2 regions of the Agromyces sp. Y575 genome follow, and region 2 is predicted to be linked to the other one. Evidence: predicted binding sites of a transcription regulator. Region 2 holds the regulator's gene; the other holds the start of a gene.
The links. Region 2 encodes HspR, which represses chaperone genes until heat shock. Its sites were predicted from a motif close to AAGTTGAGTCNNNNNGACTCAACTT; they were not measured.

Region 1 (14,942 bases), on a different contig from region 2:
GCCGCGCCGGTCGCGCCCACGGCTGCCCCCGTGGCTCCCGGGAAGGGCCTCGGTATCGCGGGCCTCGTTCTCGCGATCGTACTGCCGCTCGTCGGCCTCATCGTGAGCCTCGTCGCGAGGTCGCAGTCGAAGAAGGCGGGCGTGAAGAACACCCCGGCGACCGCCGGTATCATCGTCGGCTCGATCCTGACCGCGGTGGCGATCATCGTCACGATCATCGTCATCGCGGTCAGCGCATCGCTGATCGGCGGCGTCGTCGACATGTGCAGCGAGCTCGGCCAAGGCGTCTGGGAAGTCGAGGGGGTCACTTACACCTGCGGCTGATCGCAGCGCGTATTCAGCAGGGCGACGCCCGACCCTCGAGGGGGTCGGGCGTCGCCGTTGTGAAGGATCTCGATGCGCGCTTGGCGCTCGACACTCAGAGGCTCGAAGCTTCAGGGCCTCGCACCACTGCGCTCTTCCGAGTTCGCCTTTCACCGCTCTGGCGAACTCATGGTGCAACGTCACCCGAGTAGAAGCCGAGTTAGCCTGAGGCCATGGAGCAAGCCGCGCAGCCCGACCGAACATTGGAGTGGCGCGGTCGAACCGTCGCGTGGCAGAGCTTCGGCGAAGGCCCTGCGCTGGTGTTCCTGCACGGAACCCCTTGGTCGTCCGCGCTCTGGCGGCCGCTGGCCGAAGCGCTCTCGGCGAGGTTCACCGTCTACCTGTGGGACATGCCGGGGTATGGCGCTTCGTCGAAGCATCCGGATCATGCCGTCGACCTGGGGCTGCAAGGCGAGCTGTTCGCCCAGCTGTTGCAGCAGTGGGAGCTCGATCGCCCGCACGTGATCGCGCACGACTTCGGCGGCGCCGTCGCGCTCCGCGCCCGGCTCCTGCATGGTGCCCGGTACGCCTCGCTCTGCCTCGTCGACGTCGTCGCGCTGCGCCCGTGGGGCTCAGCGTTCTTCACCCTCGTGCAGCAGCATGCAGACGTTTTCGCCCAGCTCCCGGCGGCGATCCACCGCGGCGCCATCGAGGCCTACATTCGGGGCGCGAGCCACCGGGGCCTTAGTGAAGCGGAGCTCGAGATGCTCGTCGCCCCGTGGGCCGGGGAACTCGGCCAACCCGCCTTCTACCGGCAGATCGCGCAGGCCGACGAACGGTTCACCGAGGAGGTCGAGGGGCGCTACACCACCGTGATCGAGCCGACGCACATCGTCTGGGGCGTCGATGACACCTGGATTCCGGTCGACCGGGCTCACCGGCTCCACGCGCTGATTCCGGGTTCGACGCTCGCCCTCATCGAGGGAGCGGGGCATCTGATCCAACTCGACGCCCCCGCGCAATTGTCGGCCGAACTCACCCGGTGGACCGAATCTGTGCGCGGCTCCGGTTTGTGACACTTGCCGATATGGGTATATGTTTGCTGTCATGGCACGAGCAGCGACCACGTCGGACGTCTTCAACGCCATCGCCGAGCCCCGGCGTCGGGACATCCTGACGCTGCTGCGGGCAGGCGAACGACCGGTGACGGAGGTCGCCGAGGAGCTGGGGATGTCCCAGCCCGGCGCGTCGAAGCACCTGCGGGTGCTCCGAGAGGTCGGGCTGGTGCGGGACCGCAAGGTAGGCAAGCAGCGCCTGTACGACGTGGACGCCCGTGGGCTGCAAGCGGTTCACGAGTGGACCGGCGGGTTCGAGCAGTTCTGGAACGAGAGCTTCGATCGGCTGGACGCATACGTGCAAGACCTCAAACAGGAAAGACAAGAGGAGTAGCTGAATGACGACGACTGGACGAGAATCGCGGGCGCACTCCGCGACAGCCGACCGCGAGACCGTGATCTCCCGAGTGATCGACGCCCCGCGGGAGCTGGTGTTCGAGGCGTTCACCGAGGTGCGGCACCTGTCGCAGTGGTGGGGGCCGGAAGGATTCACCACCACCACGCGGGCCTTCGAGTTCCGCGTCGGCAGCGAGTGGGACTTCGTGATGCACGGGCCGGACGGCACCGACTACAGCGAGTGGATCACGTGGACCGAGATCGTTCCGCCGGAGCGGATCGCGATGCTCCATGGCGAGTACCGCGGTGACCCGCATGCGTTCGAGTCGGTGCTCACGTTCGCGCCCGACGGGGAGGGGACCCGGATCGAGATGCTCACGGTGTTCCCCACCAAGGAGCTGCGTGACGAGGCGATCGAGAAGCACGGTGCGATCGAGGGTGGTCAGCAGACCCTGGGCAACTTGGCTGCCTACGTCGCAGAGATCGTTCGGAAGGGAGCGGAGGACTGATGGCCGGCAAAGTGTTCTTCAGCGTGTCGATGTCGCTCGACGGGTTCATCGCGCCTGAGTCCCCCGACGAGCTGATGGGGCAGCAGTGGATGGAACTGCAGCAGTGGGTGTTCCGACAGCGGTTCTTCCGAGAGAACTTGAAGCTCGGCGAGGGCGGCGAGGAGGGCCGTGACAACGACATCGTGCGGGAGACGTTCGAGCGCACCGGTGCGAGCGTGATGGGCAAGCGCATGTTCGACGCCGGTGAGCAGATGTGGCCGGAGGAGCCCCCGTTCCACACGCCGGTGTTCGTCGTGACGCATGAGAAGCGCGACCCGTGGGAGCGGCAGGGCGGAACCACCTTCCACTTCGTGAACGACGGTATCGAGTCCGCGCTCGACCACGCCCGCGAGGCCGCCGGCGAGCAAGACGTCCGCATCGCGGGAGGCGGAGAGACGATTGTGCAGTATCTCAATGCCGGCTTGATCGACGAGTTCCATGTCGCGCTCTCGCCCGTGCTGTTCGCCTCTGGAGTCCGCTTGTTCGAAGGCGTGGACGCAGGCCGAGTGGCTCTCGACCTGGTTCGTGCAGAGCCTTCGCCGAAGACGACGCATCTCACCTACACCGTGCATCCGCGGTAGGCGCGGAGAGCGGCGCGGGCGCTCGCGTTGCGCCGCTCTCGTTGCAGGTTTACACTGTAAACAACGAAGGGAGCACGAGATGGCGGCACGCCTCGACGCCGATGCGATCGCCGACGCAGCCATCGTCATCGCCGACCGCGACGGCTTGAGCGCAGTCTCGATGCGCCGCGTCGGCGCCGCACTCGGCATCTCGGGCATGGCCCTCTACCGCCATATCGCCGACCGCGACGACCTCGTCGTGCGCATGGCAGCACGCGTGGCGACCGAGCACGCGCTGGTTCCGCGCGGCGACGCAAGCTGGCGTGAATCCCTCGAGCACCTCGCATTGCACATGTGGCATGCATTCGAACGCCATCCGTGGCTCCTCGGCGCCGTGATCTCCCCCGGCCGCGTGCTCGACCTCGCGAGCGTCGAGCAAACCGGCCTGGTGCTGCACCGCTTGAGCGCGGCCGGAGCCGACGACGGCACCGCCGGCGACGTGTTCATCGGCACCGCCGCGATCGTGATGGGTGCGGCCGCATTGACGCTCACCTCACTCCCCCATGAGCGCGCCATCGACTACAGCATCGATCGACTCTCGACCGATGCCGATGCCGATGCCGACGCCGCCTCTGACGTCAACTCCGCCGCCGCACTCGCATCCGACCCGCAGGTCTCGCGATTCCGCGCCCGCCCGCTCAACGCGGCCCGCGGGCGGCACATCCTGCAGACCACGCTGACCCGCTTCCTCGACGAGGTCGAGGCAAGCCTCACCCCGCCTCCGACTCGGGGGCATGACCGAAAGGAACCCCAAAATGCGTCTCTCTGAGAAGGTCGCCATCGTCACCGGCGGTGCCGGCGGCATCGGCCAGGGCATCGTGCGCCACTTCCTCGTCGAGGGTGCTTCCGTGCTCGTCGTCGACCTGATCGACCAAGCGGCGGGTGAAGAGCTCGTCGCGGGCCTCGCGAAGGGCCGCCCGGCCCGCTACCTGCAGATGGACATCTCGAATGCCGAGAACGCTCCCGTCATCGTCGCCGCCGCGGTCGAGGCGTTCGGCAAGCTCGATGTGCTCGTGAACAACGCCCACGCGTCGCAGCAGGCACCCATCATGGAGACCACGCAGGAGATGTGGGATCTCTCACTGGGCAGCGGCATGTACGCGACGTTCCATCTCATGCGCGCCGCGCACCCCGAACTCGTGAAGACCAAGGGCGCGATCGTGAACTTCGCCTCGGGCGCCGGCATCAAGGGCATGCCCACGCAGGTCACCTATGCCGCCGCGAAAGAGGCGATTCGGGCGATCACGCGCGTTGCCGCACACGAGTGGGCCGCCGACGGAGTGCGCGTGAACCTCGTCTCACCCGTGGCGCTCACGCCGGGCATCCGCCAGTGGGCGGAGGCAGCCCCCGCCGAGTACCAGAAGGTCGTCGACGGTGTTCCGCTCGGCCGACTCGGCGACCCCGAGCACGACATCGCCCCGGTCGTGGCGTTCCTCGCGAGCGATGACTCCCGTTATATGACGGGCCAGACCCTCATGACCGACGGCGGATCGACCATCATGCCCTGAGCGCTGTGCGCCGTGCGTCGTTCGCCGATTCCGACTCTGAAGAGCACTCGGTGATTGTGCGCGGCCGTCGACCGGAGCATCCTGAACTCATGAGCGACCGCGAAGAGTTCTTGATTTGGCTGCAGAGCGAGTTCGTGCGGGCCGAGCGCGCCATGTTCGACGGCGACGACGGCCCGCGTCGCGCGATCTGGTCGGAGCACGAGCCGGTCAGCGTGCTCGGCGCGTGGCGCAACGCCACGAATCGCGCCGAGCTGGCCGAGGCGTTCGAGGTGCTTGCGACGAGCTTCTCGGACTGCACCGACTACGCGTTCGACCTCATCGCCTTCAACGTGCTCGGCGAGATGGCCTACACCGTGGGCTACGAGCGCGCCTCGGCCTCGATCGACGGAGAGCCACGCACCTTCACGCTGCGCGCCACTCAGGTCTATCGCCGCGAGTCTGACGGATGGCGCGTCGTGCACCGGCACGCGGACACGGCCGGGTAGTTCGACGAAGACCGAGTGCGATTGGCGCTAGGGCGTGTTGCCAAACCCAGTCGGCGGCTCGGTGGGCCAGTCTGGCGTCATGCCAGGTGGCGTGATCCGCCGGTGGCACCGTCGTGGGGCAGGATTGGCCACATGCGTGCGACGTTGAGAAGTCTCGTCTTCGACCCTGATCCCAGTAGCGTGTCTGCCAATGCGTCGGAGTTCAGAATCAACGCTCGGTTGACGGTTGGGCCCGTCGACGGCCCTGGTGACGAGACATTCGACGTCACCGTCTGCACGCCCGAGTGGCTCGCTCAAGCCTGTCGGAAGACGGACGGCATCTACGACGCGCGACACCACGTCGTCGTCACCATGGAGCAGTTCGACCAGCGAGTCCTCCACGACTGGTTCGAGGGCAGAGTACAACGCGTCGAGGGCGACGACTGGAGCCAGATCGGCTGCCGTCTGGGTCGACTCGGCTTCTGGGAGTTCGAGGACTACACGCCCTAGGGTCAGTTGCTAGATGTCGCCGGTCTGGTGGGCCATCGACTGGACCTGCTCGAGCACGCGCGCCCACTCCCCGGCCTTCGATCACCGGTCGAAGTTCTTGTAGATCGTGTTCCAGTTCCCGAACCGCCTCGGGCAAATCCCGCCACGGAGCCCCGGTACGAAACCGCCACGCCGTCGCCTCCACCACCGTGCGTCGGTCCACTGGCGGGCGGCCCGTGGCCTTCATGCCCGGGAACAACGGCCCGAGCACCGCCCACACTTCATCTGAGATCACATTCCGCGACACGACGCACAGCCTGGCCTACCCGACCTCCGACCGGGTTTAGCACAACGCGCTAGTCGTCGCCGTCGAACAGCCCGCCATCGAGCAGCCAGTGGTGACGCAGACGGAGCGCGCGTTCGGTGCTGGCCAGGACGGTGGCCACCAGGAGCGTGATGTTGAACGCGACCGGGAGCTGGATCGGAGAAGTGAAGGAGCCGACATTCTCGGCGACGGGTGGAATCTGGGAGATCTGCTCCACGATCTGCGGGACGCCGAGGATCAGGGCGACGATGAGCACAGCGATGGACGCGAGCCCGATGGCACGGCTCATAGCCGGATGCTCGCGATCCAGGCGCGCACGCCGGCCCTCGGCTGAGGCGGGATCGGGTACCAGCTGCTGCTCGGCCCCGGCATCGCTCAGGTAGTGGCAGCGCTTCAGCCCGTAGCTGCTGGCGACCACCTCGACGGTACCGCCGGGCACCGGGAACGCCGCGGGGAGCTTGGATCCGGCGTGATGCAGACCGTCGCTGTAGAGCTGCGCCCAGACTTCGCCGTTCGAGTCGCCCGCGAGCTGCACGTCGACGGACCAGATCTGACGCAGGCCGTCGTCACGAATGAGGCGAAGATGGAACAGCGCGCGAGAGAACATCTGCCACCACCGAAAACGCTTGAGCGCGTGCCCATCACCAGGCTTGACCTTGCGAGCAGCGCGCCGACGCTTCCGATCCGAAACCACACCAGCCACCCTAGCGACTCGCTCTGCGGCAGCGACCGAGCGCCATGACCACCTCGAGTGCGGTCGGCGCCATTCGAGCTCGTTGCGGACGAGTCCGGGGGTTTTCCGGATTCCCCGTGTTGCACGCGCTCTCTATGTTCGAAACATGCCTCTCGCCGCCCTCCTTCGAACGTGGCTCGCCTCCGTCGTCGCCTGCCTTCCGCTCTTCGCCTTGCTGCTCATTCCCGAACTCATGCGCAGTCGGGCGGGCAGCGAGCAGCTGCTCATGATCGGCATCGTCGCCATGCTTGTGCTCGTCGTCGCGGCGTTCACGGTCGCGCCGGTGTTGAGTGCGATCGCAGCGCCGAGCGCTGATGGATGGACGCCGCGGTCGGCCTTGCGGGCGACACGAGCGGTGTGGCACTCACACACCGCCCGCGCCTGGCTGGCCATCGGTGTTGCGGTGCTCATCTACGCGATCGGGCAGGCCGTCGGCTACTGGGTCGGCGCGCTCGTGCCATCGGTGAGCGACAACCCGGCGGCGTTCGGCACCGATCCATCTGAGCCACGGTGGCTGATCGACTACCCCGCATACGCGCTACAAGCCGTCGTGATCTACACCTTCACGACCCTCGCGATCGCCTGGTACGGATGCCGCATCCGCTCGCTCTCCCTCACCCTGGCCGCTGGTGCTGTGTCCCTTCACGGTTCTCGGCCACCCCGTGCGGCGTCCACAAGCTGAGCTTCGCCGAGTGGCAGGTGATGGGCGCGCCGACCGCCGTCGACGAAGCTCGGGTTCCCGACGCCTCAGGTCGTGTCAAAACTCCCGGAGCCCGCAGACGCGCGGATCTGGAACTGCGGCCCATGCCCGCGGCCCACCCGTTCGGGAGGTTGAGCTCACCGTCCCTCGACGACCGGGTCAAGACCAGCGCCCAAGGCCCTCAGAAAGACGTGCGTCTGCTCCAGTTCATCGGCCGACGGCCAACCGTGAGCGGCTTTGGCAGCACTTGCAGCGACGTCTCCTGGGTGCCGCTCGAGGGCGGTCAGCAACGTCGGTATCGAGTGATGCTGGTCATCAAGGAGCGAGCTCGTCACTCGCAGGCGGAACAGGGGGTCCAACTTCGGACTGCCCGCGGTCAGCGCGATGAGCAGAATCGTTGCTTGGTCGACGAGTTCATCCGCCTTCTCGTTGCTGAGTCCGAACCTGGTGAGCAGCCCGGTTCGCATCGCCGAGTCGGCGAGCTGACTGGGCTCCGTGACTCCGATGGCCTTCAACGATGTTCGGTGGGTCGCAAAGACACCGATCTCCCAGCCGGTCTTGAACGGCTTGAGCACTGCGTCCCTCATTGCAGGCTCGTTGCCGAGCCCGTCGAGTTCGGGGTCCTCGAGCGCGCTGGCGCGGTAATCATCGAGCCAACACACACTCTTGAGCTGCTCGGCCGCTTCGCCGATCGTCGATCCGCGAGCCGACTCGTCAACCGTCGCGAGGGCCTTCCGCGCGAGATAGCAGGCGTACGAATACCGCGTACCGAAGTCAATCGACTTCTCCGCCTCCTCCGCCCATTTCTCCGCCAACTCGCGGTAACTCTCGGCAGCCAGCGGCTCGCGGAGTGCCAGCGTGATCGTCTTTTGATCTCGACCGTCGGTCAGGATCAGGTAACACAGACCGGCTCGCTCCCGTACACGAGCAACAGCCTCCTTGATGGGTTCCTGCTCTTCCGGGGTCAACTCCTGGAGCACATCAAGGAGGGCACCGACGATTCGCGTCGCCCGATCGCGCCGCTCATCCGACGGCCAGCCGTGCGCCGAGTAGTTGCGGGCAGCGGTCGTGTAGAGGGTCATCAAACGAAGGAGGAGGACGCGCGGTTCGGAGTATTTGTGCGCATCCGACTCCTTCACTGTGTGCCACTTCTTGCCAGGCACGTCCGAAGCAATCTCAGCTCGCCCGCTCAGCACTGCAGCACGGTTGATCATCGGCTCGAGTCGGTCCATCAACCCCTCGGAGTCCGTGTTTTCGTCGTACCGCAAGAAGACGTCTTCATACTCGATCAGGATGCTCTGAGGGTCGACCTGGATGGCCTCGCGAATGTACGCATGCCGGTTCGCACCCGCAGATGCACGGGCAACGGAGAGCAGACCGATGCCGCGCCACGACTGGGGCCGGTAGAAGCCCACGACGTCGGGGTACTGCTTCGCGAGGATGGTCGCGGCGAAGCCGGCAGCGAGCTTCAGGAGCTCCGCCGGATGGCTCGCGTCCGACGGGTCGAGAGGGAGCCGGAGGGGGGTCTCTTCGATGACGCGGCCGTTTCGGCGAAGCGTCGCCACGCCGTCTTGTGCGTCGAACACAGTGACCTCGAGTCGCCAGGGTGTCAGGTTCAGCAACAGGTTGAACCCGTTCCCGATCAGTTCTACGAACCAATGACTCGATCCGGATGCCACCACGACGACATCGTTCAGATCTCCTGCGCTTGGCCGTTCGATGACTCGACCTTTCGGGGCATCCGCGTTCATGGACCGCAGCTGGGTGAGCAACTCGGTGGACCATGCGCTGTTCGCTGAGCCGGACGGCTGCACGACCGTCGCATCGAGCCGCGCAGTCGTCGCCATGCCCCACGCGAGGCAGATGGTGCCGCCGATTCCGAGCATGGCTGCGATCACGAGCATCACCGCCAGGACCTGCGTCGACGTGTCGGGTAGTGAGACGATCCAGGCGAAGAGCGCCGAGGTGCCACCGGTGACCACGTATCCGAAGATCTTGGCTGATCGGCTCTCACCTCGTGTGATCCTGGCCTTGGCCCATGGCGCGACCGCAACGATGATCCGCGCCGTGACGATCAGCGCCAACCAGCAGAGTCCCCCGCCGATGACGAGGTGAGTGGCAGGCTGTACCCACTCGGTATTGAAGTCGTTCCACTCTTTTGGGATGTCGCCGAGCGGCGATACATCGAAGATGCTTGTTCCCGCCGCGATCGGCTGCACGTCTCCTCCCAACAACGACCTCGAGCGATAGCGTCCTCCCCCGCGCGGAGCGCAGCAAGGGAGCATCACACCCCAGTTCAGGGTGCACAGTGCAGCGATCAGTCACTCGCGCCCGTCTGGCATCCCCCGAACTCGGGGTCTCGGGCTCGGCCGCGCCGTGAGTATGCTGCGGGTGTCCGCGCAGCGCCGCAGGGGGCGACCGGGCTCATCCGCACCGCGACGCTTGGGGGACACGCATGTCGAATCAGGATCAGCCGCTCGAGAAGCTGAGCTTCTCGGGAGGCGTCATCACGTATCGGATCGCGAACGCGCCGACGACGCAGCCGGCGCTCACGCCGGCCGAGGTCGCCGCGCAGCTCGCCGAGGCCTTCGCCCGATGGGAGGAGGTGTCCAACTTCGACTTCCAGCAGGTCGAGACGAGCGATGCGCTCTTCGACCTCTCGTTCACCGACTTCGACCGCGCGGACTGGGCGGACTGGCGCAAGGACAATCCGAACGCGATCGCACGCATGACACCCGGCAGCGGCGACCACCGCAACATCGCCTTCGATGACGGAGAGAACTGGACGAAGGCCGAGCAGGACATGGCGGGCCACGCGGTCAACCCGGTGCTGTGGCTCCTCACGACCCTCGTCGGCAACCCCATCGTGAAGAACCTGGTCGCGGTGGCCGTGCACGAGGTCGGGCACGCGTTGGGGCTGGAGCACACGAACGATACGCAGTCGATCATGCAGCCCTCGGTCACCGTTCGCGACGGGTCGCTCTTCTACTACCTCAGCGACCAGAGCCTGCGGCAGGTCGACATCGAGACGCTGGAGCGGCTCTACGGCGATCCGCACGTGGCGGCGCCACCGCCCGCGTCGCCCGTCGGGTACGCGATCGTCGGCTCGACGTTCAGCGTTGCCAAGCAGGACTCGTCGTCACCGCACACGCTCGTCGCCGCCTGCTGGGGCGAACGCCAGGGCTCCTCGGTCGAACTGATGCGCGCATACGCCTGGGACCAGGAGCGCGGCGCGCAGGGCTATGCGCAGTGGATGCTCTACCTGCGCAACACGAACGACCTGTACAACCGGTGGTTCGTGGTGGGCGGAGGCACGTACGTCGCGAATTCCCCCAACGTGCACCTCACGATCAGCGAGCAACCGGACGGCAGCAGCGTGATGGTGAACGCGTCGGACTACAGAGTCATGGACCAGTGGGGCGATCAGAATGGAGTGCAACGGCTCGTGGCCCGGGCAAGAACGCACAACGATGCGGCCAAGGCCGACTGCGACAGCATCATGTACTTCTCCGTACATCGAGGGCTCGGGAAGAATCCGGCGTCGTTGGTCGGCACGTTCACGGACATCGGCACCGCCGGATTCAACGAGAAGTACCGGGCGCGGGTGTGGGGCGAATCCTCCGGCGCGCACCAGCACCGACTCGCCCGCGCGCGCACTTGGCCCGACGGTGGCAGCCGGCCGAAGTACGACAATGCATTCTCCGAGACCTACGGCTGGTTCGCGACGTAACCCGGTGGCGCCGGGCGACGACCTCGCGGCGCCACGAAGGCCCGGCCGCTCGTGAGCGGCCGGGCCTTCGGGTTGCGGGGTCTCGTACGGCGCTGGCGCGCCTACTCGACAGACGATTACGCGGCGAGCTGCACGATCGCGTTCGGCACGGGCGCGACGACGAACTCGCCGTCGACCGCATCCACCTGCACGCCCTCGCCGTCACCGACGCCACCGCTCACGAACAAGTCCGCGATGCGGTCGTCGATCTCGCGCTGGATGACCCGGCGCAGCGGGCGAGCACCGTACTCGGGCTCGTAGCCGCGTTCGGCCAGCAGCGACACCGCGGCATCCGTCACCTCAAAGGTGACCTCGCGCGATGCGAGCCGGCGCTCGGTGGCACCGAGCATGAGGCGCACGATCTGCTCGAGCTGCGGCTGGTCGAGCTTCTTGAACAGCACGATCTCGTCGATGCGGTTCAGGAACTCGGGCCGCATGGCCTCGCGCAGCTTGCCCATGACACGGTCACGCAGGTCCTTCTCGGAGGCGAAGCCCGAGGCATCCGCTCCGGCGACGAAGCCGAGTGCACCCGACCGCGACGCGAGGAACTCCGAGCCGACGTTCGAGGTCATCACGATCACCGCGTTGCGGAAGTCGACCGTGCGACCCTGGCCGTCGGTCAGGCGTCCGTCGTCGAGCACCTGCAGCAGCAGGTTGAACACGTCGGGGTGCGCCTTCTCGATCTCGTCGAACAGCACGATCGAGTAGGGGTTGCGCCGCACGCGCTCGGTGAGCTGGCCGGCCTCGTCGTAGCCGACGTATCCGGGAGGGGCTCCGACGAGTCGCGACACGGTGTGCCGCTCGCCGAACTCGCTCATGTCGAAGCGAATCACGGCGGTCTCGTCGTCGAACAGCGACGACGCAAGCGACTTCGCCAGCTCGGTCTTGCCGACACCCGTCGGCCCGAGGAACAGGAAGCTGCCCACCGGGCGATTTGCGTCGCCCATGCCGGTGCGGTTGCGGCGCACGGCCTTGGCGACCGCGGTGACCGCGTCGTCTTGGCCGATGACGCGCCCGTGCAGCTCGCCCTCGAGGTCGCCGAGGCGCTCGCGCTCACTCTCGGTGAGGCGGTTCACCGGAATACCGGTGGCCCGCGAGATCACCGCGGCGATCTCGGCCTCGTCGATGACGACGCTCTGCCGGTTGGGCTTCTCACTCTGCTGGTTGAGCTTGTCACTCTGCTGGTTGAGCTTGTCACTCTGCTGGTTGAGCTTGTCGAAACCCCCACGGCTAGACGCCTCATCCAACTTCCCCTGCACCTTCGAGATCTCATCGCGAATGCGCGAGGCCTCTTCATAGTGCTCGCCCGTGACGGCGGCGTTCTTGTCGGCCTCGAGCGACGCGAGCCGCTCGATGAGCGCCGACACGTCAACCTTCACGCCGAGCCGCAGGCGCAGTCGCGCCCCGGCCTGGTCGATGAGGTCGATGGCCTTGTCGGGCAGCACCCGGTCGGTCAGGTAGCGCGCGCTCAGTTCGACGGAGGCGCGCAACGCGGCATCCGTGTACTCGACACCGTGGTGCTCTTCGTACGCCGACTTCAGACCGTGCATGATGAGCACGGCGTCTTCGAGGTTCGGCTCGCCGACCTTCACCGGCTGGAACCGGCGCTCGAGAGCAGGGTCCTTCTCGACGACGCGGTATTCCTTGAGCGTCGTCGCACCCACGAGGTGCAGGTCGCCACGCGCGAGGCGCGGCTTCAAGATGTTGCCCGCGTCGGTGCCGCCGTCGCCAGAGCCGCCCGCACCGACCACGGTGTGGACCTCATCGATGAAGATGATGAGCTCGCCCTTGTGTGCGGCGATCTCGTCCACGGTCTTGGTGAGGCGCTCCTCGAAGTCGCCGCGGTAGCGGGTGCCGGCGAGCATGCCGGGCAGGTCGAGCGAGATGACGCGCTTGCCGAGCAGTGCCTCGGGCACCTGCTCTTCGACGATCGCGCGGGCGAGGCCCTCGACGATCGCGGTCTTGCCGACGCCGGCCTCACCGACCAGCACCGGGTTGTTCTTGGTGCGGCGGCTGAGGATCTCGATGGTCTGCTCGATCTCATCGGCGCGCCCGATCACGGGGTCGAGCTCGCCGTTCTCGGCCAGCTCAGTGAGGTCGGTGCCGAACTTGTCGAGCATCGGCGTCTCGGATGCCTCGGACTCACCGCCATCTGCGGATTGAGCCTGTCGAAATCCCTCACCCTCAGCATCAACCGTCTCACGCATGCCCTGCGTGAGCGCTTCGGCGGTAACCCCAGCGCGCGCCAACACCTGCCCCGCAGGCGCGTCTTGCCCCAGCACGAGCGCGAAGAAGAGGTGCTCAGGGTCGATGTACGTCGATCCGCTCGAGCGCGCGACCTGGTAGCTGTGGAACAGCGCGCGGCTCGCGCTCGGCGTGATCGTGGCCGAGTTCGCCTTCTCCTGCTGGTTGAGCCTGTGTTCCTGCTGATTGAGCTTGTCGAAATCAGCCGCCGCAGGCAGCCGCGCCTCGGTCGCGGTGATGAGCTGCTCGGGGGTGACGCCGATGCGGGCGATGGCCTGCTTGACGGCGTCGTCTTCAACGATCACGCGCAGGATGTGCAGCGCATCGAGCTCGGTCTGGCCGCGCTCGAGCGCGAACTTGCCGGCGCGCTGCAGGATGCCCTGCGTGCGTGCAGTCAAGAAACGGCTGAGGTCGATCGAACGCGCCTGGCGCGAGCGCTCGCCCTCAAGGTAGCGGTTCAGAAACTCGTCGAACGAGTTGGTTTCGTCACCGTTCTGGGGTGTGAAGTCTTCGGGCACCAATCCTCCTGAAGTAGAACTTGAGTTGGGTACGCTCAAGTTCAACAAGATGGGGGCGTGGGTATTCCCTCTCTTCGGCCCGACCCGCTTGAAGGGGCGATGCGATGACACACGCACTCACCGCCGACCGAGCGCTCGCGGTCGCTTCCCTGACCCCGCTACATCCGCCCTAGGCCGGCCGTTCGCAAACGACGATCGACCTAGGCGAGGTGCTCAGACGTGAGCGCATTCTGCGGTTTCACTGGCATATGAGCGGCGCCCTGGGAACGAAACGGACAACGCGACGTCCCTGGCGGTCGCATTCTTCTCTAACTCTCAGCGAGATCGTTTGCTCGCCGAATCGCATTGGCGAGCTCCCTAATCTTCTCCCGCAGGTCCTTCGGCCACGATTCCATCGGGACCGATCGTTGCGCAATCCGACGGGCGAGGATCACCTTGCTTGGCTTCGTTGCCTTGCCAGGGAACGAGCCCCCCAGAGGGGATTCCCACTTGTCAATCTGAACCTTGTAGTTTTTGCCGGGGTACTGAGCGTCAACCTCTTCCTGAAGGATGGCGGACGAAACATAGTTCTCGATTGTGTAGCCGGCCGTTACCCAGGCGATGGAGCCGCCACTCGCCGCTTCTGAAACTACGCGCCTCTTTGTAGCCCCGATCTTCGTTTGCGCTGTTCGCTTGTCAGAATCAATGATCACCGCGGCGTTTCGATTAATTCGGAGCAGATCTATGAACTCATCTGTTTCTTCGTCATCTACTGAAAGGTGATTCAGCAAGACGCCGCCGTAGAACATGATCGAATAGTGGGCACCTTCCACAAGTTCCGGCGCATATGTGCTGAGCCAGTGCCGCACGTAGATCCTGTCGCTCGGCCCCTCGACCCAAACGGCATAGTTCGACTGGACGATATCGCTCGCACGGCTTCCGATGTCCGCTGCTGCCCGTGCGACACCGGACGGAGTTGCGATCTCTTCGGCGACTGTCCATTGAGCAGGCATTGTGAGATGGGTGATTGTTGTCGATCCGGTGTTGAGGAACGCGGGTGAATGTGTCGAGACGAGGTAGTGGTTGTCGGTCTGGCCAAGATAGGCAACGAGCTTCCGCTGAAGCGTCGGGTGCAGATGGACCTCGGGCTCTTCTATGCAGATGAGCTTGCCGCTAAACGTGGTGGCGTTCGCCGCTAGGAGGATCACCTCTGCGATGCCCGTTCCGGATTCCTCCAGCCTTCGGACCGCACCCTTCGTCTCCACAGAGATCGTGGACTTACTCTCGGGGA
Region 2 (14,942 bases):
GCAGCACGAGTAGGTTGTACGGCGAGAGGTCGCCGTGAGCGAGCCCCGAGTGCGCGAGCGTGCGCATGAACTCCACGACCTGGTGGAACAGATCGCGCAGTTCGTCGGGGGTCGCGCGCACCTGCGCGAGCCGCGGGGCCGCGACCCGGCCGTCGCCGATGAACTCCATGAGCACTTCGGTGCCGCCGACCTGCACCGGGTACGGCACGGATGCCCCGAGCTCGGTGAGTCGCTTCAGCGCCTCGAACTCGGCGTACGCCCACTGCACGCGCGCGACCTCGCGGCCGAACGTCGATCCCTTCGCGACGGCGCGCGCGTCACGACTGCGGCGGGTGCCGCGGCCCTCGGTGTAGACCGTCGAGCGGTGGAAATCGCTGTGCTCGTTGCCCCGATAGCGCTTCGCGGCGAGCAGCACGCTTCTGCCGGGCGTGCCGGGTTCCGCACCCGGCACGGCGCGTTCGATGAGGTTGAGGTCGGCCTCCTTGCCAGTCTTCACGACGCCGAGCTCGGTGTCGATCGCCGCGGCATCCGTGACGAGCCAATCGGGTCGCGGCTCCGGGCCGCGCTCGGAAGGGGTGGTCGCCGGCCAGGTCGACCAGCGTTGGTCCTCGCCGGGTTCCGTGGTCTGGAACGCGAGGTCGCCCGCGTCGAAACGCGGGGTCGTGAGGTCGTGGGATGCCGCGTGCGAACGCAGCACGGCAGAAACGTCGAGTGACGTGGTGATGTGCAAGGTGGATCTCCGTGGATCGCGGAGGCCACCGGGCCGCTCTTAGCGGGAGGGGGCCTCGCAAGTGAAAGGAACGTGGAGGTTCACGACAACGACAGCCATGATCGACTCCTTCCCTCACCGGATGCACCGGACCCATGCCGCGCGAATGACGCAGCTTCGGCAGTTTAGGGCGCTTCGCCCGGCGCGTCTAGTGGCCGACCCAGCTGGGGTCGTCGACCATCGACTGCAGTTCGTTCATGAAGCGCGCCGCATGGAACCCGTCGGCCGCCGCGTGGTGCACCTGCAGCGCCAGCGGCATGAACGTCGACCCGTCGCGTTCGACGAACCGCCCGATCGTGAAGATCGGCGCCAAGTGTCCGTTGCCGCCCGTGATGTCGAGCGTGAAGCCCGTGAAGCCGAGCCACGGAATGCTCGACACGTCGAAGATGTTGGCCGGCAGGTCGCCTTGCGGGAACAGGCCGGTGGCCGTGCTGAATCGGTCGAGGTCGGCGACCACCGCGTCGTGGAAGACGGTGAAGTCGCCGTCGTAGGGCGTCCAGACGCATGAGAACGTCTCGAGCTCGGCGTTGAACACCGTGTACGCCGGATGCACCTCGCTCCACGTGCCCGGCCCGCCGCCGTCGGTCGTGGTCATGCGGAACTCGGCGAAGCGGTTCACGAGCGTCGCGAGTGCGTAGATCTGGGCAGGGTAGGTCTTGCGGCCGACCGCTCGGAGCGCCGTGCGCAGGGCCGTCACGTCGACCTCGGTGGTGACGCTGTAGCTGCACGGCACCGCATCGCGGTAGTGCTCGTAGTGTTGGCGGCGCGGCCAGTCGGCCAGATCGATCGGGTCGACGTGCGACATGTTCCTCCTGGATCGCGGATCGCCGTCAAGCCTCTCACCTTCGGCGCGGAGCAGGGTCGGCGCATGCGGGACGACATGCAGCACGAGGCATCCGACACTGTGCTGCTCGCTCCGTCGCGTCAGCCATGCGATCGCCGCGGCCGGCTCGCGGGGCTCTGTTCAGCGGCTGTGGTCGGCGAGAATCTGGTTGACGTCGATCTGCGACAGGAGGTGCTGCCAGTCGAGCTCGCGGGCGACGTCGGCGATGTCGGCGTCGGCGAACGCCTTGCCGTTGCGGTGCACGACCACGCCGGGGGGCACGAGTTCGTTCAGTCGAGCGAGGATTGCGTCGTCGACCGCCTCGGGGTCGAAGTCCGCGCCGATGCGCGCGTACGTGTCGGCGGAGAGCGTGTACGAGACGAGACCCACTTCGATCGGTTCCGGCATGGTTGTCCTCCTCGGTCCAGGTGACGCAAGTCTCCTGCACATCCCGTCATTGCGCGACCCCGAAAGGCGATGATGACGGTGCGTCGATGGACGGCCAGCCATGCACGCGGTCGCAATACGAGGTGTTGGTCGAGGTGGCCGGAGTACCACTCCGGGGTCAGTCGTGAGGTGGGCGACGCAGTCGCTTGACGTCGGTGCGCCGCTTCTTCGCTTCCAAGCGCCGTTCCTTGGCACCGCGACTCGGTCTCGTCGGTCGTCGTGACGGTGACGGCGGCCGCAGAGCGTCGGCCACGACAGTGGCCAGCCGAGCGCGCGCAGCATTCCTGTTGCGCAATTGCGCGCGATGCTCGGATGCTGTGATCGTCAGTACTCCGTCGACAACGCGACTGCTCAGACGCTCGAGGAGTCGCTCCCGCTGGATCGGAGAGAGAACGGCCGAGCCTGCCACATCCCATACGAGTTCCGCTCGGGAGTCGGCAGTGTTCACACCTTGCCCGCCGGGACCGGATGACCGCGAGAACCGCCACGACAGCTCAGACTCGGGGATCGTGAGTGTTGAGTCGACCCGAAGACCGGGACGGTGGGCGGCGGGCATGGATCCATCATCCTCTGACGCTCGTGAAGTCGAGCATGGTCCGCGTCGACCGGCCGAGCCTGTCCAACGCGCATCCGTCGACCTGACGGGTTCCGGATGGCGAGCCGGCTCCACCTACTGCGCCAGGTAGAGAACGACCCACTGCGCCAGGTAGAGATCGACGCGAGGAGGTCAACCGCACGGACGTCTCCCTGTTCTCCCAGCCGGGTGACCCCCGGGTGACGCCAAGGAGGATTTCGCTGCGTTTCCCGCCGTGGACCGGACAACCCTTCATACGCTGGATGGATCGGAGCGGACACGCTCTCGTCCAGCTCCGACTCAGTGCCATACCGATCGGATAGGTGGTCCACCCATGCATTACAGCAGCGGCAACTACGAGGCATTCGCCCGGCCCCGTAAACCTGTGGGCGTTGACGACAAGACCGCCTGGCTGGTCGGTGCCGGGTTGGGCAACATGGCAGCCGCGATCTTCATGATCCGCGACGGTCAGATGAAGGGTGAGAAGATCACCATCCTCGAGGAGCTCAGCCTGCCCGGCGGTGCGCTCGACGGCATCAAGTACCCCGAGAAGGGGTTCGTGATCCGCGGTGGACGCGAGCTGGAAGACCACATGGAATGCCTCTGGGATCTCCTGCGGACGGTGCCCTCCCTTGAGGTCGACGGCAGCATGCTCGACGAGTTCTACTGGCTGAACAAGGATGACCCGAACTCCTCCAAGCGTCGCGTGACCGAGAAGCAGGGGCAGGACGCCGGCACGAACTTCAAGTTCGGACTCAGCTCGAAGGCGCAGAAGGAGATCGTGAAGTTGTTCCTCGCCACCCGTGAGGAGATGGAAGGCAAGCGCATCGACGAGGTCTTCTCCAAGGAGTTCCTTGAAAGCAACTTCTGGCTGTACTGGCGCACGATGTTCGCGTTCGAGGAATGGCACTCCGCGCTCGAGATGAAGCTGTACTTGCACCGCTTCGTGCACCAGCTCGGCGGCTTCCCCGACATGTCCTCCCTGAAGTTCACGAAATTCAACCAGTACGAGTCCTTCGTTCTGCCGATGTATACCTGGCTCCTCGAGCGCGGCGTCACGTTCCAGTTCAACACCACCGTGACCGACGTCCAGTTCGATATCAGCGACGGGCGCAAGCAGGCCACGCGGCTCGACTGGGTAGAGAAGGGGATCGTGGGCGGTGTCGATCTCAGCGAGAACGACCTGGCGCTGGTCACGATCGGCTCGCTCACCGAGAACTCGGATGACGGCGACCACAAGACACCTGCCGTGCTCAATACGGGCCCGGCTCCGGCATGGGATCTGTGGAAGACGATCGCCGCGAAATCGCCCGACTTTGGTCGCCCTGACGTATTCTGCCGCGATGTGGACAAGACGAAGTGGGAGTCGGCAACCGTCACAACTTTGGATGCCCGTATCCCGGCGTATATCGAGAAGATCGCCGAGCGCGACCCGTTCTCAGGAAAGGTCGTCACGGGCGGCATCGTCACGGTGCGGGACTCGCCGTGGCTGATGAGCTGGACAGTGAACCGACAGCCGCACTTCAAGGCGCAGAAGCCCACCGAGATCGTGGTGTGGGTGTACGGCTTGTTCGTCGAAACGCCGGGCGCCTACGTCAAGAAGGCGATGCAGGACTGCACTGGCGAAGAGATCACCCAGGAATGGCTGTACCACATGGGTGTCCCCGTCGACGAGATCCCCGAGCTGGCCGCGACCGGCGCCAAGACCGTGCCGGTGATGATGCCCTATGTGACCTCATTCTTCATGCCGCGCACGGCGGGCGACCGCCCCGCCGTCGTGCCGGAGGGAAGCGTGAACTTCGCGTTCATCGGTCAGTTCGCCGAAACGACGCGCGATTGCATCTTCACCACCGAGTACTCGGTGCGCACAGCGATGGAGGCGACGTACCAGCTGCTGAACGTTGAGCGAGGCGTGCCGGAGGTCTACAACTCGACATACGACCTTCGGTTCCTCCTGCATGCCACCAAGATCCTTGCCGACGGAGAAGAACTGCACATCCCGGGACCCGCATTCGCGGAGCGACACTTGGTCCACCGCTTCGACAAGACCGAGGTGGGTCAGCTTCTGACTGACTTCGGGCTCGTGCCCGAGCTGCAGGATACGCGCGCGCATGACCGTCACGACGATGCCATCGCTTGAGCGGAGAATGACGTCGGAATCCCGCCGACAGTAGCCCCCAACGGCAGGAAGAGCGCCCGGAGTGATCGATCTCCGGGCGCTCTTTCGTTGGACCTCCAGTGCAGGAATACTGGACGCCATCCGAAAGTTGAGTCAAGTACGCTCAAGTTTCACGCCTCCACTTGACACGTTCCCGAGGGGCTGCGAAGCTTGAGTCGGCAAGGCTCAAGTCTTGTCACACGTACTTCGGTTGCGGGCCAGCAAGGGTCGAACCGGCATCCGGCCCGCGGGTCTCGATACGCGTGCGACGGCGTCGCACGCCACTCGGGCGGCGGGTGGAGAGAAGGAGAAAACACATGTCACGTGCAGTAGGAATCGACCTCGGAACCACCAACTCGGTCGTCGCGGTCCTCGAGGGCGGAGAGCCCACAGTCATCGCCAACGCGGAGGGTCTTCGCACCACCCCGTCGGTCGTCGCATTCACGAAAGACGGCGAGGTGCTCGTCGGTGAGACCGCGAAGCGCCAGGCGGTCACCAACGTCGACCGCACCATCGCGTCGGTCAAGCGCCACATGGGCACCGACTGGAAGACCGACGAGATCGACGGCAAGCGGTACACGCCGCAAGAGATCTCGGCGCGCATCCTGCAGAAGCTGAAGCGCGACGCCGAGCAGTACCTCGGCGACACCGTCACCGACGCGGTCATCACCGTGCCCGCTTACTTCAACGACGCCGAGCGTCAGGCTACCAAGGAGGCCGGCGAGATCGCGGGCCTCAACGTGCTGCGCATCATCAACGAGCCCACTGCGGCCGCCCTCGCCTACGGCCTCGACAAGGGCAAGGAAGACGAGCTCATCCTGGTCTTCGACCTCGGTGGCGGCACGTTCGACGTCTCCCTGCTCGAGGTGGGCAAAGACGACGACTTCTCGACGATCCAGGTCAAGTCGACCGCGGGCGACAACCGCCTCGGCGGCGACGACTGGGACCAGCGCATCGTCGACTGGCTCATCAAGAAGTTCAAGGAGACCACCGGCGTCGACGTCTCCAACGACAAGATCGCCAAGCAGCGCCTGAAGGAGGCAGCGGAGCAGGCCAAGAAAGAGCTGTCTTCGAACATGAAGGCCTCGATCCAGCTGCCTTACCTCTCGCTCACCGAGAATGGCCCCGCGAACCTCGACGAGACGCTCACGCGCGCCGAGTTCGAGAACATGACGAGCGACCTGCTCGACCGCACGAAGAAGCCGTTCGAAGACGTCATCCGCGAGGCGGGCGTCAAGCTCTCCGACATCGCGCACGTCGTGCTCGTCGGCGGGTCGACGCGCATGCCCGCGGTCAGCGAGCTCGTCAAGAAAGAGACCGGCCAGGAGCCCAACAAGGGCGTCAACCCCGATGAGGTCGTCGCCGTCGGGGCGGCCCTCCAGGCGGGCGTCCTCAAGGGCGAGCGCAAGGACGTGCTGCTCATCGACGTCACCCCCCTCAGCCTCGGCATCGAGACCAAGGGCGGCATCATGACGAAGCTCATCGAGCGCAACACGGCCATCCCCACGAAGCGCAGCGAGACCTTCACGACCGCCGACGACAACCAGCCGTCGGTCGCGATCCAGGTCTTCCAGGGCGAGCGCGAGTTCACCCGCGACAACAAGCCGCTCGGCACCTTCGAGCTCACCGGCATCGCGCCGGCGCCGCGGGGCATCCCGCAGATCGAGGTCACGTTCGACATCGACGCCAACGGCATCGTGCACGTGTCCGCGAAAGAAAAGGGCACCGGCAAGGAGCAGCGCATGACGATCTCGGGCGGCTCGAGCCTCCCGAAAGACGACATCGACCGCATGGTGCGCGAGGCTGAAGAGCACGCTGCCGAAGACAAGGCGCGTCGCGAGTCGGCTGAGACCCGCAACCAGGCCGAGCAGCTCGTCTACTCGATCGAGAAGCTCATCAAGGACAATGACGACAAGCTTCCCGCTGACGTCAAGTCCGAGGTGCAGGGCGATGTCGATGCACTGAAGTCGGCGCTCGCAGGCGAAGACGACGAGGCCGTGAAGTCGGCCTTCGAGAAGCTCAACGCATCGCAGGGCAAGCTCGGCGAGGCGATCTACGCGCAGGGCCAGCAGGCCGGCGCGAGCGCTGCGGCCGGCGAAGATGCGAACGCGTCCGGCGCCGAGAGCGACCAGTCCTCTGACGAAGACGTGGTCGACGCCGAGGTCATCGACGACGACGAAGAGAAGAAGTAGCCATGTCCGACCAGCACGAGAACGAGCACGACGGTCTGGATGACGAGTTCATCCAGGCCGAAGGGCCCGATATCGAGACGGATGCCGCGGCATCCGCTTCGACGGGCTCAGCGGGCGATGGCGCAGACGAAGAGGTGCTCACGGTCGACGACATCCTGAACGCGGCGCAGGCTGAGGTGCAGGAGCCGAGCGACGAGCACCTCGCCGACCTCAAGCGCATCACGGCCGAGTACGCCAACTACCGCAAGCGCACCGAAGCGAACCGCGAGGTCGAGCGTGAGCGAGCGGTGGGTGCGGCCGTCGCCGTACTGCTGCCCGTGCTCGACGACCTCGACCGGGCTGAGAAGCACGGCGATCTCGAGGGCGACGCGCCATTCGCGACGATCGCCGCGAAGCTGCGCGGTGCGGTCGAGAAGCTCGGTCTCACCGCCTTCGGCGAGGTCGGCGAGCCGTTCGACCCGCAGCGGCACGAGGCGATCTTCCAGCAGCCATCCGCCGAAGTCGAGACCGAGACGGTCGCCGACGTCGTCGAAACGGGCTACACCCTCGGCGGCACGCTGCTTCGCGCGGCGAAGGTCGTCGTGAAGACGCCGCAGGCGTGACGGCCCCGTTGGTCGAGTAGCGGCGAAGGAGCGTATCGAGACCCGTCACAAGAGTCCCGATACGCGCTTCGCGCTACTCGACCGACACACACGACTAGATTTCAGAAGAGGAGGTGCCGATGGCCAGTCAGGATTGGTTCGACAAGGACTTCTACAAAGTGCTCGGCGTCTCCAAAGACGTGAGCGACGCAGAGCTGAAGAAGACGTACCGCAAGCTCGCACGCAAGTACCACCCCGACTCCAACGCGGGTGACGCCGCAGCCGAAGCGAAGTTCAAGGAGATCAGCGAAGCGCACTCGGTGCTCTCCGATCCCGAACAGCGCAAGGAGTACGACGCGGTTCGCGCCATGGGTTCGGGCGCTCGGTTCACCGCGCCCGGTGGCGCTGGCGGCGCGGGCGGTGCGGGCGGCTTCGAAGACGTCTTCGGTGGCATGTTCGGCCAGGGCGGCGGGGGCCGCAGCCAGTCGTACACGTTCCAGCAGGGCGGCGACTACGACGACTTGCTCGGCGGGCTCTTCGGCGGCGGCCGCTTCGGCCAGCCGAGCGGCGGCTATCGCGGTCAGGGCGGCCCATCGAAGGGTCGGGATGTCGCGGCGTCGACGACCCTCGACTTCGTCACCGCCACCAAGGGCGAGCAGATCACCCTGCAGACTTCCGACGGCAAGCCGATCACCGTGCGCATACCCGCCGGTGTCGCCGACGGCCAGAAGATCAAGCTCCGCGGCAAGGGCCATCCGTCGCCCGACGGCGGCGAGCCCGGCGACCTCGTGCTCACCGTGAGCGTGCGCAAGCACCCCGTGTTCGAGCGCGACGGCCTGAACCTTCGGGTCAACGTGCCGGTGACCTTCGCCGAGGCGGCGCTCGGCGCGACCATCCAGGTGCCGACCCTCGGCGGCGACCCCGTCAAGCTGCGTGTCGCACCCGGCACCCCGAGCGGGCGCGTGCTGCGCGTCAAGGGTCGTGGCGTGAAGACCACCAAGGGCACAGGAGACCTCCTCGCGGTCGTGCAGATCGCGGTGCCCTCGCACCTCTCGAAAGACGCCGAGGAGAAGCTCGCGGAGTTCGCCGCGCTACTGCCCGACGAAAATCCGCGCGACGAGCTGCTCTCGAAGGCGAAGGCATAGGCGGTGGAGATGAACGAGATGAGCCCGCTGTTCGTCATCTCGGTCGCCGCCGAACTCGCTGGAATGCACCCGCAGACCCTGCGCCAGTACGACCGGCTCGGGCTCGTGTCGCCCACCCGCACCGCGGGCAAGTCGCGGCGCTACTCGATGCGCGACGTCGTGCACTTGCGCGAGATCGCGCAACTCTCGAGCGAGGGTGTGAACCTCGAGGGCATCCGCCGGGTGCTCGGTCTCGAAGACGAGGTGACCGCGCTGCGGGCGCGGGTCCACGAGCTCGAGGCCGCGCTCGCCGACGAGATGCTGAACCGCCCGGGGCGCCGCGTGTTCGCCGCAGGGTCTGCCGGAGAAGTCGTTTCTCTTCGAGCCGGCACTCGCATGAGACGCGAGAACGCCGTCGTCGTGTGGCGGCCGCTGGAACGCGGGTAGGCCACCCGAATCCCGGGAATCCATCCGATCGCGGGGCATCCTCGAGCTGCCAAGATGTACTCGTCGGAACAAGAGATACTCGTCGGAACAAGAGATCAGGGTGGCACGGGAACAGCGAATACGGTCGTCGTCTACGGAGCGACCGGTCACACGGGACGCTTCGTCGTCGCCGAACTCCTCCAGCGCGGCTTCACGCCGATCGCCGCAGGGCGCGACCGGGCGCAGCTGGCCGCACTCGCCGCCGAGTGGAGCGAGATCGTCGTGCGACCGGCGACGGTCGACGATCCTGCGGCGCTCGATGCCGCGTTGGCGGGCGCCGCTGCGGTGATCAACTGCGCCGGCCCGTTCGCGGTGACCGCGGGCCCGGTCGTCGAGGCCGCGCTCCGCGCGGGCATCCCGTACATCGATGTTGCCGCGGAGATCGAGGCGAATGCGTCGATGTTCGCCGACTACGCCGAGGCCGCACGGGCGGCGGGCACGATCGTACTGCCGGCCATGTCACGGCGCCGCTCGCGGTCGAAGCCGTCGAGCGAGTGCTCAGCGGGCGCACCCGCGCAACTGGCGTGGTCTCGGCGGGCGCAGTGTTCGACGCCGCGGACTTCCTCCGCTCACTGTCGCCGCATGTGACGGTCGACCTGCCCAGCTGAACTCAGCGACCCCAGGCCGAGGCGGGCGCTTCGATGACCGCATAGGGCCGCGAGCTCCAGTGGGTACCGTTGCCATAGTGGCTCGACGCCCAGGCCGACGCCCAGATCGCCTGCGCAGTCGCGTCGGCAGAATCACCGCGGGCGAGTGCGGCATCGACGTCGGGGTAGCGGCCCGACTTCAGGTTCTGCGCTGCGTAGAAGGCGGCCTCCATGAGGGTGGCGTAGCTACCGAGTCCCGAGCCGCCGCCCGAACCCTGCCCGTTGTTCAGGGGGTTGTTGCGGTTCCACCAGTTGTCGGCGCCGTTCTCCTGACGCATCCAGCGCATCATGAACGTGATGTTCTCTTCGGTGACCGGCCAGGCGCCCTCGATGAGCACGAGCTTGGCCCAGTCGACGTTCGTGCCACCGGCGACGAGAGTCTGCTCTCCGGTGGTCGCGACGTAGGACTCGTGCGAGATCGCCGCCGCCGCGACATCCGCTGCGACGCTGAAATCCTGCGCGTCACCCGAGTGCGGCGTATTCGCCGAGGCGAGGGGGAGTACTCCACCGGGCTGCGGCAACGGTGCCAGGGTGAGGCCCGCGAGGAGCCCGATGACCGAGAGCACCGCCGCCGCCGCGAGCGAGCGGCGCGGGGAGCGCACGTTGCGCGGGGTACGCGTCACGGGCGTCGCGACTCCATGTCGCGCCGCCCGCCGTCCCCCGGTCTGTGCGTCCTGCATGCGGCACGAGAGTAGCAAACCTCACCGAGCGCCGCACCCAGCAAGATCGTCCGTGACCAGGCGCACCGGTTGAGCGTCGGTCGCCGCGTACCCTTGGGGGATGGCTTTCGACTTCGGTGCGCTGCAGCGGCGCCCCGATGTCGAAGGGCCGGGCCTCGAGGCATCGGATGCCGCGGACCGGCTGATCCTCGACGAAGCCGCCGCCATGATCGGTGGGGTCGGCGAGGGCGAACTCGTCGTCGTCGACGACTCGTACGGGGCACTCGCGCTCGCTGCGGCGGATGCCGGGGTCCGCGGTATCAGGGTGCACCAAGACCTCATCACGGGTGAGCGCGCGCTCGTCGAGAACGCCCGTCGACTGCGGCTCGAGGGTGCGGCGCAGTCGTTGCCGCTCGGCGCCGAGCTCTTCGAGGGCGCACGCCTCGTGTTGTTGCGATTGCCGCGCTCGCTCGACCGGCTCGACGAACTGGCGGAGCTCATCGCGGCGAATGCCCATCGCGACGCCGTGGTCGTCGCCGGCGGTCGCATCAAGCACATGTCGCTCGCGATGAACGAGGTGCTCGCACGGCACTTCGAGCGGTTGGACGTGAGTCATGCGCGCCAGAAGTCGCGCGTGTTGATGGCACGCTTGCCTCGTCGGTCGAGGAGTGACGAAGGAGCGTATCGAGACCAGGTCGCGGGGTCGCGATACGGCGCTGGCGCGCCTACTCGACCAACGGATGCCGATCGAGACCAAGTCGCGGGGTCTCGATACGGCGCTGGCGCGCCTACTCGACCAACGGATGCCCATCGAGACCAGGTCGCGGGGTCTCCTCGACCGACGGATGCCGATGGAGACCAGGTCGCGGGGTCTACTCGACCAACGGATGGCAACTGGCCGCGACGCACTCGGCATGACGACGTCGACCTCGTGGTCGTTGCGCACGGCGGGGTCTTCGCGGGCACCGGCATCGACATCGGCACGCGGTTCCTGCTCGAGCAGCTGGGCGACGCGGTTCCGGATGCCCCGACCGTTGTCGATCTCGCGTGCGGCACGGGCGTGGTGGCGGCGTGGCTCGCGCGAGCGCGACCCGGGCTGCGGGTGACGGCGACCGATCGTTCGGCGTCGGCCGCGTCATCCGCTCGGCTGACCGCCGAGGCGAACGGAGTCGCCGACCGGGTGCAGGTCGCACAGGCCGACGGCCTCGAGTCCTTCGCCGATGCGAGCGAGCCGCTCATCGTGGTGAACCCGCCGTTCCACAGCGATGCGGCGATCTCGACCGGCATTGCCGCCCACCTCTTCGCCGACGCCGCGCGCGTGCTCGCCCCGGGCGGCGAGCTTTGGTGTGTGTTCAACTCGCACCTGCGCTACCGGCCGTTGCTCGAACACGTCGTCGGCCCGACCCGTCAGATCGCCCGCAACGCGAAGTTCACGGTCACCGCCTCGCGGCGAGCGGTGGCGTGACCGGCCGCGCGATCAGGCGCGAGAAGTGCGACGGATCGATGAACTCGGTCTCCACCGGCTGATCCTCACCGAGCGCGGCGCGAGCGAGCAGCTCGCCGCGACTCGCCCGCGACCGCGCCGACCGCGCCGTGACCCAAGAGTACATCGCTCGCCGAGAGTTGCCCGATCGCTCGTCGATATCGATGCGTTCAGTCACCGTTCGACGCTACCTGCGGGATGCGGGCATCGCCGCATCGTGTCAGGCTTGAGCAATGACGACCACCATCGAGCAACTCGACACCGATCGCGCCGTGCGTGCCACGGCCGAGGTGCCGTGGCGCACGATCGTGTGGGATGACCCCGTGAACCTCATGACGTACGTCAGCTACGTGTTCCGCAGCTACTTCGGGTTCCCCCGCGAGGAGGCCGAACGCCTCATGCTGCTCGTGCACACCGAGGGCAGGGCGATCGTGGCGACCGGCAACCGCGAGGCCATGGAGCGGCACGCGCAGGCGATGCACGGCTACGGTCTCCAGGCGACCGTCGCGAAAGGCGAACCGTGATCGTCGCGGGCCTCGGCGGCGGCGAGGGGGTTCGCATCGTGCTCGAGATCGAAGAGGCGATGCTCCTCTCCGAGCTCGCCGACCAGGTCGACTCGGTGCTGCTGCTCGGCGAAGTCGACGACCCGGCGCTCGGCCGGCTGCTGCCCGACGCCTACCCCGACGATGCGGCCGCGGCGCACGACTTCACCCGCTACACCCGCGACAACCTCGTCGACGGCAAGCGCCAGGCGGCGCAGCGCGTGCGCGACGCGACCGCCGTCGACGTGCAGGCCGGGCTCGTGCAGATCGAGCTCGACCAGTCGGAGGCGTGGGGCTGGCTGACGTTCCTCACCGACCTGCGGCTGATCCTCGCCGAGCGGGTCGGCATCGTCGACGAAGACGAGACCGAGTCCGACGAGACCCGCGACGACTACCTGCGTGCGGCGTACGAGTGGGCCGGGTTCGTGCAGGGCTCGATGCTCGAGGTGCTCGACCCGATCAAAGGCTGAAGACCACCGCTGGTCGAGTAGGCGCGCCAGCGCCGTATCGAGACCTGGTGACGGGTCTCGATACGCTCCTGCGTCGCTACTCGACCAACGAGGTGACGCTCCTGCGTCGCTCCTCGACCGGCGGGTGGATCATGGCAAGCTGAGCACGTGAGCCGAGACACCGCGAACATCACTCACGAACCGTCGTCGATCGCACGAGTGCTGCGGCATCCGGCGGCCAATGCCGAATCGCTCGAATCGATCGCCCTGCTCATCGGCGCCGCCACCTTCGTCGTCGGCGGGCTCGTCGCCTGGCTCGTCTTCCTCGGCCGAGACCTGGAGATCGCGGGCCCGGGATCGCTCGGCGAATTCGTGAGCGTCGGCGCCGCGATCGCCACGCTCATCGCGTTCGTGCTCGGCCGCCTGGCTCTGCGCACGCGTAGCGCCGCGGGTCTGGCCGAGGCGAAGCTGCCGGGTCTCGACGCGCCCGGAGCGCACATCCACTGGTTCGACCTCACGGCGATCGCCCTCGCGCATGCGTTCATCGCGCTCCTCGGCTGGGTCGGCCTCGCCGACCTGCTCGAGCGCAGCTTCCAAGGTGCCGTCGTCTTCGCACTGCCCGGAGCGATTCTCGCCGGGGTCGGCATGGCGGTCACCGCCTACGCGGTGTTCCTCTCCGCCGCCCACCTCACGCCGATGCTGCTGTCGTTCGTGCTCGCCCTGTTCCTCGTCGTCGGTGGGCTCGCGAGCATGCTCAGCTCGAGCAATCCACTGTGGTGGCAGCAGAACCTGAGCGCGCTCGGCATGACGAACGATGTCTCGGCGCTCGCGTTCAACATGACGCTCATCATCGCCGGCGTGATCGTCACGACGATCGCCCGGTACGCGACGGCGGCCGTGCCGACGACGACGCCCGCAGAGGTGCGCGGTCGCAACATCGTGCGGGTCGGCATGATCCTGCTCGGGATCTTCCTCGGATGCGTCGGAATCCTCCCGGTCGACCGGTTCTTCATTCTGCACAACACCGTCGCGACGGGCATGACGATCGCATTCGCCGTGCTCGTGATCGGGCTGCGCTGGTTCATCCCGTCGATGCCGAAGGTGTTCATCCTGCTCGGATACGTCTACGTCGGCGTGATCGTCGTGCTCGCCGTGTTCTTCACGACCGGGTACTACAATCTCACCGCCGTCGAACTCGTGGCATCTGTGCTGATCTTCAGCTGGATCATCGTCTTCCTCCGCAACTCGAGTGCGATGCACGGGCAGCCGGCGACGGATGCCTCGGCGACGCCGGTCTCGGAGGTTCCCGCACCCGCACCCGCTGGTTGACGAGCGACGAAGGAACGTCTCGGAACCTGCTCGCCCAGGGTGGGTTTCGAGACGGCCGCGGGCGGCCTCCTCAACCCGCAGGGACGGGTCTCCTCGACCTGCAGTGAGGGGGCCTCCTCGATCTGCAGGGACGCGAAGAGGGTCGGATGCCGAAGCATCCGACCCTCTCAGCTGCCGTCTGAGATCAGACGTTCTGCGTGGGGTGCCCGAGCGCCTTGGCCTTCAGCAGTTCGTACTCCTGTTGGGTGATGGTGCCCGAGTCGAGGAGGCCCTTGGCCTTCGCGATCTCATCTGCAGGGCTGTGGGCCCCGGCTGTTTGACGGATGTACTCCTGGGTCGCGGCTTCGGCCTGCTTGTAGTCCTTCTGCGCGCGCTCTGCCATGCCCTTGCCCCGGGCGATGAGGTACACCAGCGCGGTGAGGAACGGCACGAAGACGAGGAAGATGATCCACAATGCCTTCCACCAGCCGTTCAGCTTCTGGTCCCGGAACAGGTCGGCGATGATCGCGAACAGCGCATACAGGTAGGCGATGAACGCGAATATCCAAAGGAACCACCAGATCAGGTCCCAGAAATTCGTCCAGAAACTCATATGCGCAGCCTTTCACTGAGTGAGCGCCCCCCAGGAGCGCCGCTGAGGTGAAACCTATCGCTTGGCGGCTCGGCGCGTCCATACTTC

Region 1: the regulator HspR is predicted to act here: its motif matches at 13,690-13,714, upstream of AC1C2U_RS12265 (ATP-dependent Clp protease ATP-binding subunit).

What each region holds. Positions count from the first base shown of each region.
Region 1 is NZ_JCAIUI010000003.1:49,172-64,113, reverse strand. Features, by position in the region: gene AC1C2U_RS12335 (DUF4190 domain-containing protein) at 1-324, shown strand, start outside; gene AC1C2U_RS12330 (alpha/beta fold hydrolase) at 537-1,379, shown strand; gene AC1C2U_RS12325 (ArsR/SmtB family transcription factor) at 1,411-1,752, shown strand; gene AC1C2U_RS12320 (SRPBCC family protein) at 1,757-2,263, shown strand; gene AC1C2U_RS12315 (dihydrofolate reductase family protein) at 2,263-2,883, shown strand; gene AC1C2U_RS12310 (TetR/AcrR family transcriptional regulator) at 2,963-3,691, shown strand; gene AC1C2U_RS12305 (SDR family NAD(P)-dependent oxidoreductase) at 3,678-4,430, shown strand; gene AC1C2U_RS12300 (nuclear transport factor 2 family protein) at 4,520-4,915, shown strand; gene AC1C2U_RS12295 (Imm8 family immunity protein) at 5,048-5,404, shown strand; partial or broken gene AC1C2U_RS12290 (transposase) at 5,541-5,663, opposite strand; gene AC1C2U_RS12285 (hypothetical protein) at 5,740-6,315, opposite strand; gene AC1C2U_RS12280 (hypothetical protein) at 6,548-7,123, shown strand; gene AC1C2U_RS12275 (hypothetical protein) at 7,279-9,360, opposite strand; gene AC1C2U_RS12270 (matrixin family metalloprotease) at 9,597-10,871, shown strand; gene AC1C2U_RS12265 (ATP-dependent Clp protease ATP-binding subunit) at 10,988-13,672, opposite strand; gene AC1C2U_RS12260 (AAA family ATPase) at 13,981-14,942, opposite strand, start outside.
Region 2 is NZ_JCAIUI010000002.1:993,989-1,008,930, forward strand. Features, by position in the region: gene AC1C2U_RS10760 (serine protein kinase RIO) at 1-730, opposite strand, end outside; gene catA (type A chloramphenicol O-acetyltransferase) at 918-1,574, opposite strand; gene AC1C2U_RS10770 (hypothetical protein) at 1,734-2,000, opposite strand; gene arfB (alternative ribosome rescue aminoacyl-tRNA hydrolase ArfB) at 2,158-2,595, opposite strand; gene AC1C2U_RS10780 (oleate hydratase) at 2,948-4,753, shown strand; gene dnaK (molecular chaperone DnaK) at 5,089-6,963, shown strand; gene AC1C2U_RS10790 (nucleotide exchange factor GrpE) at 6,966-7,565, shown strand; gene AC1C2U_RS10795 (DnaJ C-terminal domain-containing protein) at 7,685-8,689, shown strand; gene AC1C2U_RS10800 (heat shock protein transcriptional repressor HspR) at 8,699-9,115, shown strand; gene AC1C2U_RS10805 (saccharopine dehydrogenase NADP-binding domain-containing protein) at 9,170-9,742, shown strand; gene AC1C2U_RS10810 (hypothetical protein) at 9,765-10,481, opposite strand; gene AC1C2U_RS10815 (class I SAM-dependent methyltransferase) at 10,582-11,925, shown strand; gene AC1C2U_RS10820 (hypothetical protein) at 11,897-12,121, opposite strand; gene clpS (ATP-dependent Clp protease adapter ClpS) at 12,177-12,467, shown strand; gene AC1C2U_RS10830 (DUF2017 family protein) at 12,464-12,955, shown strand; gene AC1C2U_RS10835 (hypothetical protein) at 13,103-14,263, shown strand; gene AC1C2U_RS10840 (SHOCT domain-containing protein) at 14,448-14,855, opposite strand.